One region of the Phytobacter sp. V91 genome, then DNA from elsewhere that is predicted to be linked to it. Evidence: riboswitches for the same ligand, from Rfam matches in the RefSeq annotation. Region 1 holds a riboswitch; each other region holds the start of a gene.
What was found. Region 1 has a riboswitch for thiamine pyrophosphate ahead of thiM (hydroxyethylthiazole kinase). Riboswitches for the same ligand answer to the same signal wherever they lie in the genome.
Positions count from the first base shown of each region.

Region 2: it holds a riboswitch for thiamine pyrophosphate, as region 1 does, so the genes downstream of both, thiB (thiamine ABC transporter substrate binding subunit) here and thiM (hydroxyethylthiazole kinase) in region 1, are expected to answer to the same signal.
Region 3: it holds a riboswitch for thiamine pyrophosphate, as region 1 does, so the genes downstream of both, thiC (phosphomethylpyrimidine synthase ThiC) here and thiM (hydroxyethylthiazole kinase) in region 1, are expected to answer to the same signal.

Region 1 covers NZ_CBFFRJ010000011.1:26,343-29,591, forward strand. The annotation lists gene thiD (bifunctional hydroxymethylpyrimidine kinase/phosphomethylpyrimidine kinase) at 1-331, opposite strand, end outside; gene thiM (hydroxyethylthiazole kinase) at 328-1,116, opposite strand; TPP riboswitch at 1,152-1,248, opposite strand; gene ACSZO4_RS03740 (hypothetical protein) at 1,720-1,965, shown strand; gene ACSZO4_RS03745 (AraC family transcriptional regulator) at 2,013-2,756, opposite strand; gene ACSZO4_RS03750 (nuclear transport factor 2 family protein) at 2,857-3,249, shown strand, end outside.
Region 2 covers NZ_CBFFRJ010000026.1:27,998-31,246, reverse strand. The annotation lists gene sgrR (HTH-type transcriptional regulator SgrR) at 1-1,383, shown strand, start outside; TPP riboswitch at 1,420-1,519, shown strand; gene thiB (thiamine ABC transporter substrate binding subunit) at 1,554-2,537, shown strand; gene thiP (thiamine/thiamine pyrophosphate ABC transporter permease ThiP) at 2,513-3,249, shown strand, end outside.
Region 3 covers NZ_CBFFRJ010000056.1:21,129-24,377, reverse strand. The annotation lists gene nudC (NAD(+) diphosphatase) at 1-727, opposite strand, end outside; gene rsd (sigma D regulator) at 821-1,324, shown strand; TPP riboswitch at 1,377-1,494, shown strand; gene thiC (phosphomethylpyrimidine synthase ThiC) at 1,578-3,249, shown strand, end outside.

The DNA.
Region 1 (3,249 bases):
TTGCCAGCATCACGGTATCCAGCACCACATTTTGTACCTGATAACGGCGCAGCCGCTCCGCGACCGCCTCCACGATATCGGTCTGTGCCAGCATGCCGATTTTGGTGGTATCAATACGCACGTCGCTGAAGACGGAATCGAGCTGGGCGGCAACAAAGTCCGGCTCAATCCGATACACCGACTGGACGCCACGGGTGTTTTGCGCCACCAGGGCAGTGATAACCGAGCAGCCATAAGCGCCAAGTGCGGAAAAGGTTTTAAGATCCGCCTGGATCCCCGCCCCGCCGCTGGGGTCCGTGCCGGCAATAGTAAGCGCATTGATACGATTCATACCTGCTCCTCCCCGCCGAGGGTGTACAGGGCATCAAGGAACTCTGGCACAAAGCTGCCCGGTCCCCGGCAACTGGTCATCGCCAGACTTCCCGCCTGGGCCATAAACGCACAGCCGGCGGCGACGTTATAAAGCCTGTCGCCGGGTAGAGCGCAACAGGCCGCCACCACCGCTGAGAGCGCACAGCCTGTCCCCACCACTCTGGTCATTAACGGGTCGCCACCGGTCACCATCAGCGTACGCTGGCCGTCGGTGATGTAATCCACCTCGCCGCTAACCGCCACGATGGCCCCACTTTGCTGCGACAGCGACGCCGCCGCCGGGAGTGCGGCACTGGCGCTATCGGTGGTGTCCACACCTCGTCCACCCGCACTGGTTCCTGCAAGGGCCATAATTTCCGAGGCGTTGCCCCGTATCGCCGCAGGCTGCAGACGAAGCAGATCCCGGCAGAACTGTGTGCGGAAGGTGAGCGCCCCAACGGCGACGGGATCCAAGGTCCAGGGCGTACCGGCGTCATGCGCGCTATGTACTGCCGCCGTCATTGCCAGCGCGCGTTCACGGGTCAGTGTGCCGACGTTAATCAGCAGGGCATCCGCAAAGGTGGAGAATTGCTGCGCTTCCTCAGCGTCAATAACCATTGCCGGCGAGGCTCCGAGCGCCAGCAGCACATTGGCGGTGAAGGTCTGCACCACATCATTGGTCATACAGTGAACAAGCGGGGAACGGCGGCGAAACTGGTGAAGGACTGGCGCGACGTGCGCGCGATGAAGCAGGTCAGGTTGCATAAATTTGCTCCTGCCAGGCTGCGAAGAAGGGATGCCTAGCAGGCATCTGACTTCCCTACGCTGGCATTATCCAGATCAGGTAATACGGGTATTTCTCAGCCTTCACGAAGAAGGGCACCCCGAGTCAAATAAAATCAATAATTTGCGACAGGCATATTGTCATCGCAGTGCAAAATAGTAATGCCGGCAGGCTATCTTGTAAACGGTTAAAACAGTGGGCCAGGGGTTATCAGCAGCCGTTCGAACACTATTTTGTTATCTCATCCGATCAGTGCTTAACAAAACACGCAATTGTCATTAATATGTGCGCAACATTTTCTAACATTGGTTATTTCTCGTCAGCAAAGTCATCGTGAAAAGACACTTTTCTGTTACTTATTGCAAGACAAAGGCAAATGATAATCTTTCTGTAGTGTTTTAAAAATGAGACTTCTATCAAATATCTTGCCTTAGTCTTCCGGGGTGGATATTATTTGTGTCTATTATAGATACAAGATTTTCGACAATTACATGAATGTGAGCCTGGCGTCTGTTTCTCGCGAATTAACCCGACAAGGGCAATTAATCGCAGATCAGAACGGATCCCGGGTACAGGCACTGAATATGACTAACGAATCATTAGCTTTTTGTTTATTAGGATTTACCAAAGAAGAGGCGCTGCCCGCGCTCTATGAATGTGGCTTTTCGCTAAGAGACGCCCCGACAAGCGACGAAAAGGGAGAGAATATTGAAGCCTTTGTCAGAGGTGAAGAAGGCGTGGTGATTTACTACACCCGTCGGGTCATTTCAGAGGTGTATTTCTTTCTGACCGGCGAGTGGTATTCCTTTAATGATGTAACATATCACTGAGTTCAAATACGTTTTCGCGTGCCCGTCCAACAAGCATCATCACATTGTTAACGCTGTAAATCCTGAACGCTTCGCATCTGAAACTGCCCCGGCGTCACGCCAAAACGAGACCGAAAAACCTCAATATAAGCACTGATGTTGCTGTAACCGCTCCGTGCGGCTATTTCACTGACCGGCAACCCTGCCAGCACCCATTGTAATGAGGCGACAACCTTCGCCTGCTGTCGCCACTGGCTAAAACTCAGGCCGGTTTGCTGGCGGAACAATCGACTGAGGGTACGAACACTGACCCCCCAGCGCTGCCCGAGCGCCGTCTGATCCAGCAAACAGTCGGGATGCGCCAGCAGTTCATCAGCAATGTTGCGCGCCCGGCGATCCACGGGCAACGGCATCTGGAGTGGCAGCGGCGGCATAGACGCCATTTCAGCACTCAGCACCCTGAGCAGACTCTGCTGGTATTCGGCTGGGAAAGTGGACTGCGGGCGGGAGCACAGACGTTCGAGCAATGACTGAGTGAAGAGACTGGCGCTGTAAATAGCAGGCCGGGAGGGAAAAAGAGCAGCAGACTCGCTGCCTGGATAAACACTTTTTCCCTGAAGCCTGGCGGGAACATGCGCCCGATGGTGGCAGCCGCCAGGAAACCAGCCCAGCGTGCCGGGCATGACTGTCCACTGAACCTCCGTCATTTCCACCAGCAACACGCCACGCGTGAGCCAGTAAAGCTGGCCCGTCTGATGCTGGTGCCAGGGCGTTTGATGCCCCCGCTCATAGGTAAAGGATTCAATGTGCATCTTACTGGCGGATTATCCGTAAATATTGTCCATCTACGGATAATATACCCTCCGCGCAGTGCCGTAAGCTTGCTTCTCACAAAACACTTTTGATGGAGCTATGATGAAACAGCAGAGCCAGCAGGTTATTAATGCCTTACAGGACATTGTCGCCGACCCCCAACACGATGAAACCCGGATTGCCCGCTACTTCACCCCCGATTATCAGCAGTGCGCTGACGGTAACCTTCTGGATTACCGTGGATTCGTCAAACATATGGCGCTGCTAAAATCACTGACTAAAAGTATAACGGTAACCATACTGGCCATTGCCGAAGAGGCGAATACCGTCTTCACCCATCACCATGTCTACGTAATAAAACACGATGGGCAACAAAGCGAAATCGAAGTAATGGCCCGTTTTACCCTTTGCGCACAACGCATCGCTCGCTGCGACGAGCTGACACGACTTATCCGTGGCGCAAAAGAGGACCATGATTTGGGCAGCCGCAAC
Region 2 (3,249 bases), on a different contig from region 1:
CAACTGGTGCAACTGGTCGGCGATAAGAGCGCCGTCCGCCAGATGCTGGTGTCCCACCTTGGCCGCAGTTTTCGTCAGGGGCGACATATCCTGCGGGTGCTCTACTACCGGCCGCTACGCAATTTACTGCCCGGTACCGCCCTGCGCCGCTCGGAAACCCATATGGCCCGGCAAATCTTCAACGCCCTGACCCGTATAAATGAGGCAAATGGGGAACTGGAAGCGGATATTGCCCACCACTGGAAGCAAATTACCCCCTTGCACTGGCGTTTTTATTTGCGCCCCGGCATTCATTTTCATCATGGTCGCGAGCTGGAAATGAGCGATGTTATCGCCTCTCTCCAGCGAGTAAGCGAGCTGCCGCTCTACTCACATATCACCCAGGTGCTCTCTCCGACGCCCTGGACACTGGATATCCATCTGAATCAAGCGGATAACTGGCTGCCCTGGCTGGTAGGCCATATTCCGGCAATGATCCTGCCGCAGGAATGGAGCACGATGCCCCATTTCTCCAGCCATCCGGTCGGCACCGGTCCCTACGCAGTAACGCGTAACAATAACAACCAGCTTAAAATTCACGCTTTTGACGACTACTTTGGTTTTCGCGCCCTGATTGATGAAGTTAACGTCTGGGTATTACCCGAAATAGGCGATGAACCTAATGGCGGCCTGACGATTGACGGCCCCACCGACAGTGAAAAAGCGGTTGAAAGTCGTCTTGAGGAAGGCTGCTATTACCTGCTTTTCGATGCCCGCTCAAAGCGCGGCGCCAACCAGGCTGTACGCGACTGGATAAGTCAGGTGCTGTCTCCGAGCAATCTGCTGTACCACGCCGACGTTCACTATCAACGCTACTGGTTCCCTGCCTACGGCCTGCTGCCACGCTGGCATCATGCACGCCCTGCCAACGGTGAAAAACCCGCCGGGCTGGAGTCGCTGACCCTGACTTTTTACCGCGACCATAACGAACACCGGGCCATTGCCAGTATTATGAGCGCGCTGCTCGCCAGCCATGGCGTACGCCTTGATATTCAGGAGGTCGAGTACGCGCAGTGGCACGCCGGAGAAATGGTCAGTGATATCTGGCTTAACAGCGCAAACTTTACGCTGCCGCTCGATTTTTCACTCTTCGCGCACCTCTATGAAGTGCCGCTGATTCAGCACTGCGTACCGCTCGACTGGCAGGCCGATGCCGCTCGCTGGCGGGCTGGCGAAATGAATCTTGCGACCTGGTGCCAGCAACTGCTGGCGAGTAAAGCGATGATGCCGCTTATCCATCACTGGCTGATAATCCAGGGCCAGCGAAGCATGCGTGGGCTACGGATGAACACGCTCGGCTGGTTTGACTTTAAATCCGCATGGTTTGCCCCGCCGGATCCATAACGCTTTGTGAAAACGTACAAAATCATTACAATGTTGCGGTGCTCAACGGGGTGCTGCGCGTAAGCGTGTGCTGAGAAAATACCCGTCGAACCTGATCCGGATAACGCCGGCGAAGGGATTTGAGGCTCTCGCTCAAAATCCTTTGCCACCTACATTTTTTGAGGTGCAAAGTGCTTAAAAAAGTTCTGCCCGTCATGCTGCTCGTCGCAGCCCCTGTTTTTGCCAAACCGACGCTCACCGTTTATACCTACGACTCCTTTGCTGCCGACTGGGGTCCGGGTCCGGTGGTAAAAAAAGCCTTCGAAGCTGACTGCAATTGCGAGCTGAAATTCGTGGCGCTGGAAGATGGCGTATCCCTGCTCAATCGTCTGCGTATGGAAGGCAAAAACAGCAAAGCTGACGTGGTGCTGGGGCTGGATAACAACCTGCTTGAAGCCGCATCACAGACCAACCTGTTTGCTAAAAGCGGTGTGGCCGTCGATGCTCTCAGCGTTCCGGGCGGCTGGAAAAACGACACCTTCGTCCCCTTCGATTACGGCTGGTTCGCCTTTGTCTACGACAAAACCAAACTGCAAAACCCGCCGAAAAGCCTGAAAGAGCTGGTCGAAAGCGAACAGAAATGGCGGGTGATTTATGAAGATCCCCGCACCAGCACGCCGGGTCTCGGCCTGCTGCTGTGGATGCAAAAAGTCTATGGCGACAAATCCCCGGAAGCCTGGAAAAAGCTGGCGGCCAAAACCGTCACAGTCACCAAAGGGTGGAGCGAGGCTTACGGTCTGTTCCTCAAAGGTGAAGGCGATCTGGTGCTGAGCTACACCACCTCTCCGGCGTACCACATTATCGAAGAGAAAAAAGAGCAGTATGCGGCGGCTAACTTCAGCGAAGGTCACTATTTACAGGTTGAGGTCGCAGCCCGCACCGCAGCAAGTAAACAACCTGAACTGGCGGAAAAATTCCTCAACTTTATGATTTCTCCTGCATTCCAGAATGCGATCCCGACCGGTAACTGGATGTATCCGGTAACCAGCGTGACGCTGCCGGACGGCTTTAACAGCCTGGTAAAACCGCAGACCTCTCTGGAATACACCCCACAGCAGGTTTCCTCCCAACGCGCCGACTGGATCAGTGCATGGCAACGCGCCGTCAGCCGTTAATTGCCGGCTGGCTTGCTCCCGGTTTGATCGCCGCCACCCTCATGGTGGCGGTGGCCTTAGCCGCGTTTTTTGCCCTCCAGAAACATGCGCCTGCCACCGATCTTCTGGCCCTGACTCAGGACAGCTATCTGTGGTATGTGGTGCGTTTTTCTTTCTGGCAGGCTTTTCTTTCCGCTTTGCTCTCCGTCGTTCCGGCGATATTTCTCGCCCGCGCCTTGTACCGTCGACGTTTCCCCGGGCGCCTCGCTCTACTGCGCTTATGCGCCATGACGCTGATCCTCCCGGTGCTGGTCGCCGTTTTCGGTATCCTCAGTGTCTATGGCCGCCAGGGCTGGCTGGCCTCGGCATCGTCTGCGATAGGTCTGGAGTGGACCTTCTCGCCCTACGGGTTACAGGGCATTCTGCTGGCGCACGTCTTCTTTAACCTTCCCATGGCCTCACGCTTACTGCTCCAGACGCTGGAACAGATCCCCGGTGAGCAGCGCCAGCTGGCGGCCCAGTTAGGCATGCGCGGCTGGTCATTCTTCCGTTACGTCGAATGGCCATGGCTGCGGCGACAGATCCCACCCATTGCGGCCCTGATTTTTATGCTCTGTTTCGCCAGCTTTGCCACCGTACTGTCGCTGGGCGGCGGGCCGCAGGCCACCACCATTGAGCTGGCGATTTACCAGGCGCTTAGTTACGACTTCGACCCAGGCAGAGCAGCATTGCT
Region 3 (3,249 bases), on a different contig from region 1:
GACGGGCCACGGTACCAGGCGGAGGCAGCAGCGGCAGATCGTCATAGCGATACCAGCCCGCGTCGATAAGCTCTTTGGGATCAATACGGATATCACCGCTGTCATATTCAGCCATAAATGCCGTCATCAGCGACTGCGGGAAAGGCCAGGGTTGGGAGGTGATGTAGCGCAGGTTCTTCACTTTGATGCTGCTTTCTTCCATCACTTCACGGGCCACGGCCTGCTCCAGGGTTTCCCCTACTTCGACAAAGCCCGCCAGCACGGTGTAGATACCGTTGCGGTGGCGAGTATGCTGGGCCAGCAGGATTTTATCTTCACGGCGAATAGCGACGATAATACAGGGGGCAATCTGGGGGTAATAACGCTCACGGCAGTGATCGCATAACATCGCCCATTCCGTTTTACTGGGATGCATGCTGTGCCCACAGTAGCCACAGAACTTATGCGATCGATAAAACTCCGCCAGTTGCACGCCACGACCGGCTAACTGGAACAGTCCAGGATCCTGCTCGATCACCTGACGAACCGACCCCATATCCTGGCGACGATTCTGACGGACCATCCACACCGGTTCGCCTTCCCATTCACCAATCTTTAGTGCGTTTTGCCCCACAAGATCAAAATTTCCTGCGTTACCCTGTGGTAATTCTCCCTCAGGTAACCATAATTTTTGTTCATGGCTTACGATCCACCAGCCACTATCTGATGATTCGATAATACGATGCATTTTGTTTGCACTACCTTAGCTTTGCTGGCATGTTATTAACATTATTATTACATTCGGGTGAGCTTCTTTAATCTTAATATTGCGGAGTCAATTATGCTAAACCAGCTCGAAACCCTTGCAGAACGGATTGGAGGCAGTAATAAACTGGTCGATAGCTGGCTGAATACACGCAAGCAACTACTGGTTAATTACTACAACCTGGTTGGCATAAAACCCGGTAAGGGATCGTACATGCAGCTTAATGAGAAAGCGCTGGACGAATTTTGCCATAACCTGGTCGAGTACCTTTCCGCCGGACATTTTAATATTTATGAACGGATTATCAGCGAAATGGAAGGGAGCAGCCCACTTTTAGCCGCCACGCAAATTTACCCTCTCCTTGAAGTTAACACCCTGGAAATCATGGAGTACTACGATTCCAGTCTGGAAAACGCTATTGATGATGACAACTGCCATGAGTTTCAGCAGGTGCTGTCTGATATCGGCGAAGCCCTGGCGGCCCGCTTCACCCTCGAAGATAAATTGATCGTGCTGGCATTCGATAACAATCTCAAGAGCAGCGCCAATGACGAAAACGGAATGGCGCACCCGGCTTGAGTTCTTGTGCATTAACGCGTAGTTTACATACAGCCCCCTGCATCTGAGGGGGTTTTTCTTGTCGGAGTGCCTATTTTTCCACAGCTGTGGAAAAGGCTGAGACCGTTAATTCGGGATCCGCGGAACCTGATCAGGCTAATACCTGCGAAGGGAACAAGAGTAAAATCATACAGCGTCACCTTTGCGGGTGCACCGCTGCCATTACTCCATCCGTCGTCTGACAAGCCACGTCCTTTATTTTCTGGAACGAGCTATGTCTACATCGAAACTGACCCGTCGTGAACAACGCGCCCAGGCGCAGCACTTTATCGAAACCCTGGAAGGCACTGCTTTCCCCAACTCAAAACGCATCTACATCACCGGTTCCCAGGCCGACATCCGCATTCCGATGCGCGAGATCCAGCTCAGTCCAACGCTGCTCGGCGGTACAAAAGACGCCCCCCAGTACGAAGAGAATGAAGCCATCCCGGTGTATGACACCTCTGGCCCCTATGGCGATCCGGATATTGCAATTAACGTTGAGCAAGGCCTGGCAAAACTTCGCCAGCCGTGGATTGATGCCCGAAACGATTGTGCAGCGCTGGCTGTCCGTAGCTCGGATTACACCAAAGCGCGTCTGGCGGATGATGGCCTCGACGACCTGCGTTTTACCGGCTTGTTGACGCCAAAACGGGCAAAAACGGGCTGCTGTGTGACGCAGCTTCACTATGCGCGCCGGGGCATAGTGACGCCGGAGATGGAGTTTATCGCCATCCGTGAAAATATGGGGCGCGAACGCATCCGTGGGGCGGTTTTACGCCAACAGCATCCCGGCCACGGCTTTGGGGCTAATCTGCCGGAAAATATCACCGCGGAATTTGTGCGTGACGAAGTGGCCGCTGGCCGGGCCATCATCCCCGCCAACATCAACCACCCGGAATCAGAACCGATGATTATCGGACGTAACTTCCTGGTAAAGGTAAATGCCAACATCGGCAACTCTGCCGTGACGTCTTCCATTGAAGAAGAGGTCGAGAAGCTGGTGTGGTCGACGCGTTGGGGGGCGGATACGGTGATGGATCTCTCCACCGGGCGTTATATCCACGAAACACGGGAATGGATCCTGCGTAACAGCCCGGTGCCAATCGGTACCGTACCGATTTACCAGGCGCTGGAAAAGGTGAATGGCATCGCCGAAAACCTGACCTGGGAGGCCTTCCGCGACACCTTGCTGGAGCAGGCGGAACAGGGCGTGGACTATTTCACCATCCATGCCGGTGTGCTGTTGCGCTACGTGCCGATGACCGCCAAACGTCTGACCGGCATCGTCTCCCGTGGTGGTTCGATCATGGCTAAATGGTGTCTCTCCCACCACCAGGAAAACTTCCTCTACATGCATTTCCGCGAAATCTGCGAGATCTGCGCCGCCTATGACGTTTCCCTCTCTCTTGGCGATGGTCTGCGTCCGGGCTCGATTCAGGATGCCAACGATGAAGCGCAATTTGCCGAGCTGCACACGCTGGGCGAGCTGACCAAAATCGCCTGGGAGTATGACGTCCAGGTGATGATTGAAGGCCCGGGTCATGTGCCGATGCAGATGATCCACCGTAATATGACTGAAGAGCTGGAGCACTGCCACGAAGCGCCTTTCTACACCTTAGGACCGCTGACCACCGATATCGCGCCGGGCTATGACCACTTCACTTCCGGTATTGGCGCGGCGATGATCGGCTGGTTTGGTTGCGCCATGTTGTGTTACGTCACCCCGAAAGAGCACCTTGGTCTGCCAAACAAAGAGGACGTCAAACAGGGGCTGATTACCTACAAGATTGCCGCCCATGCGGCCGACCTGGCAAAAGGCCACCCTGGCGCACAAATCCGCGATAACGCCATGTCAAAAGCCCGCTTCGAATTCCGCTGGGAAGACCAGTTCAATCTGGCGCTCG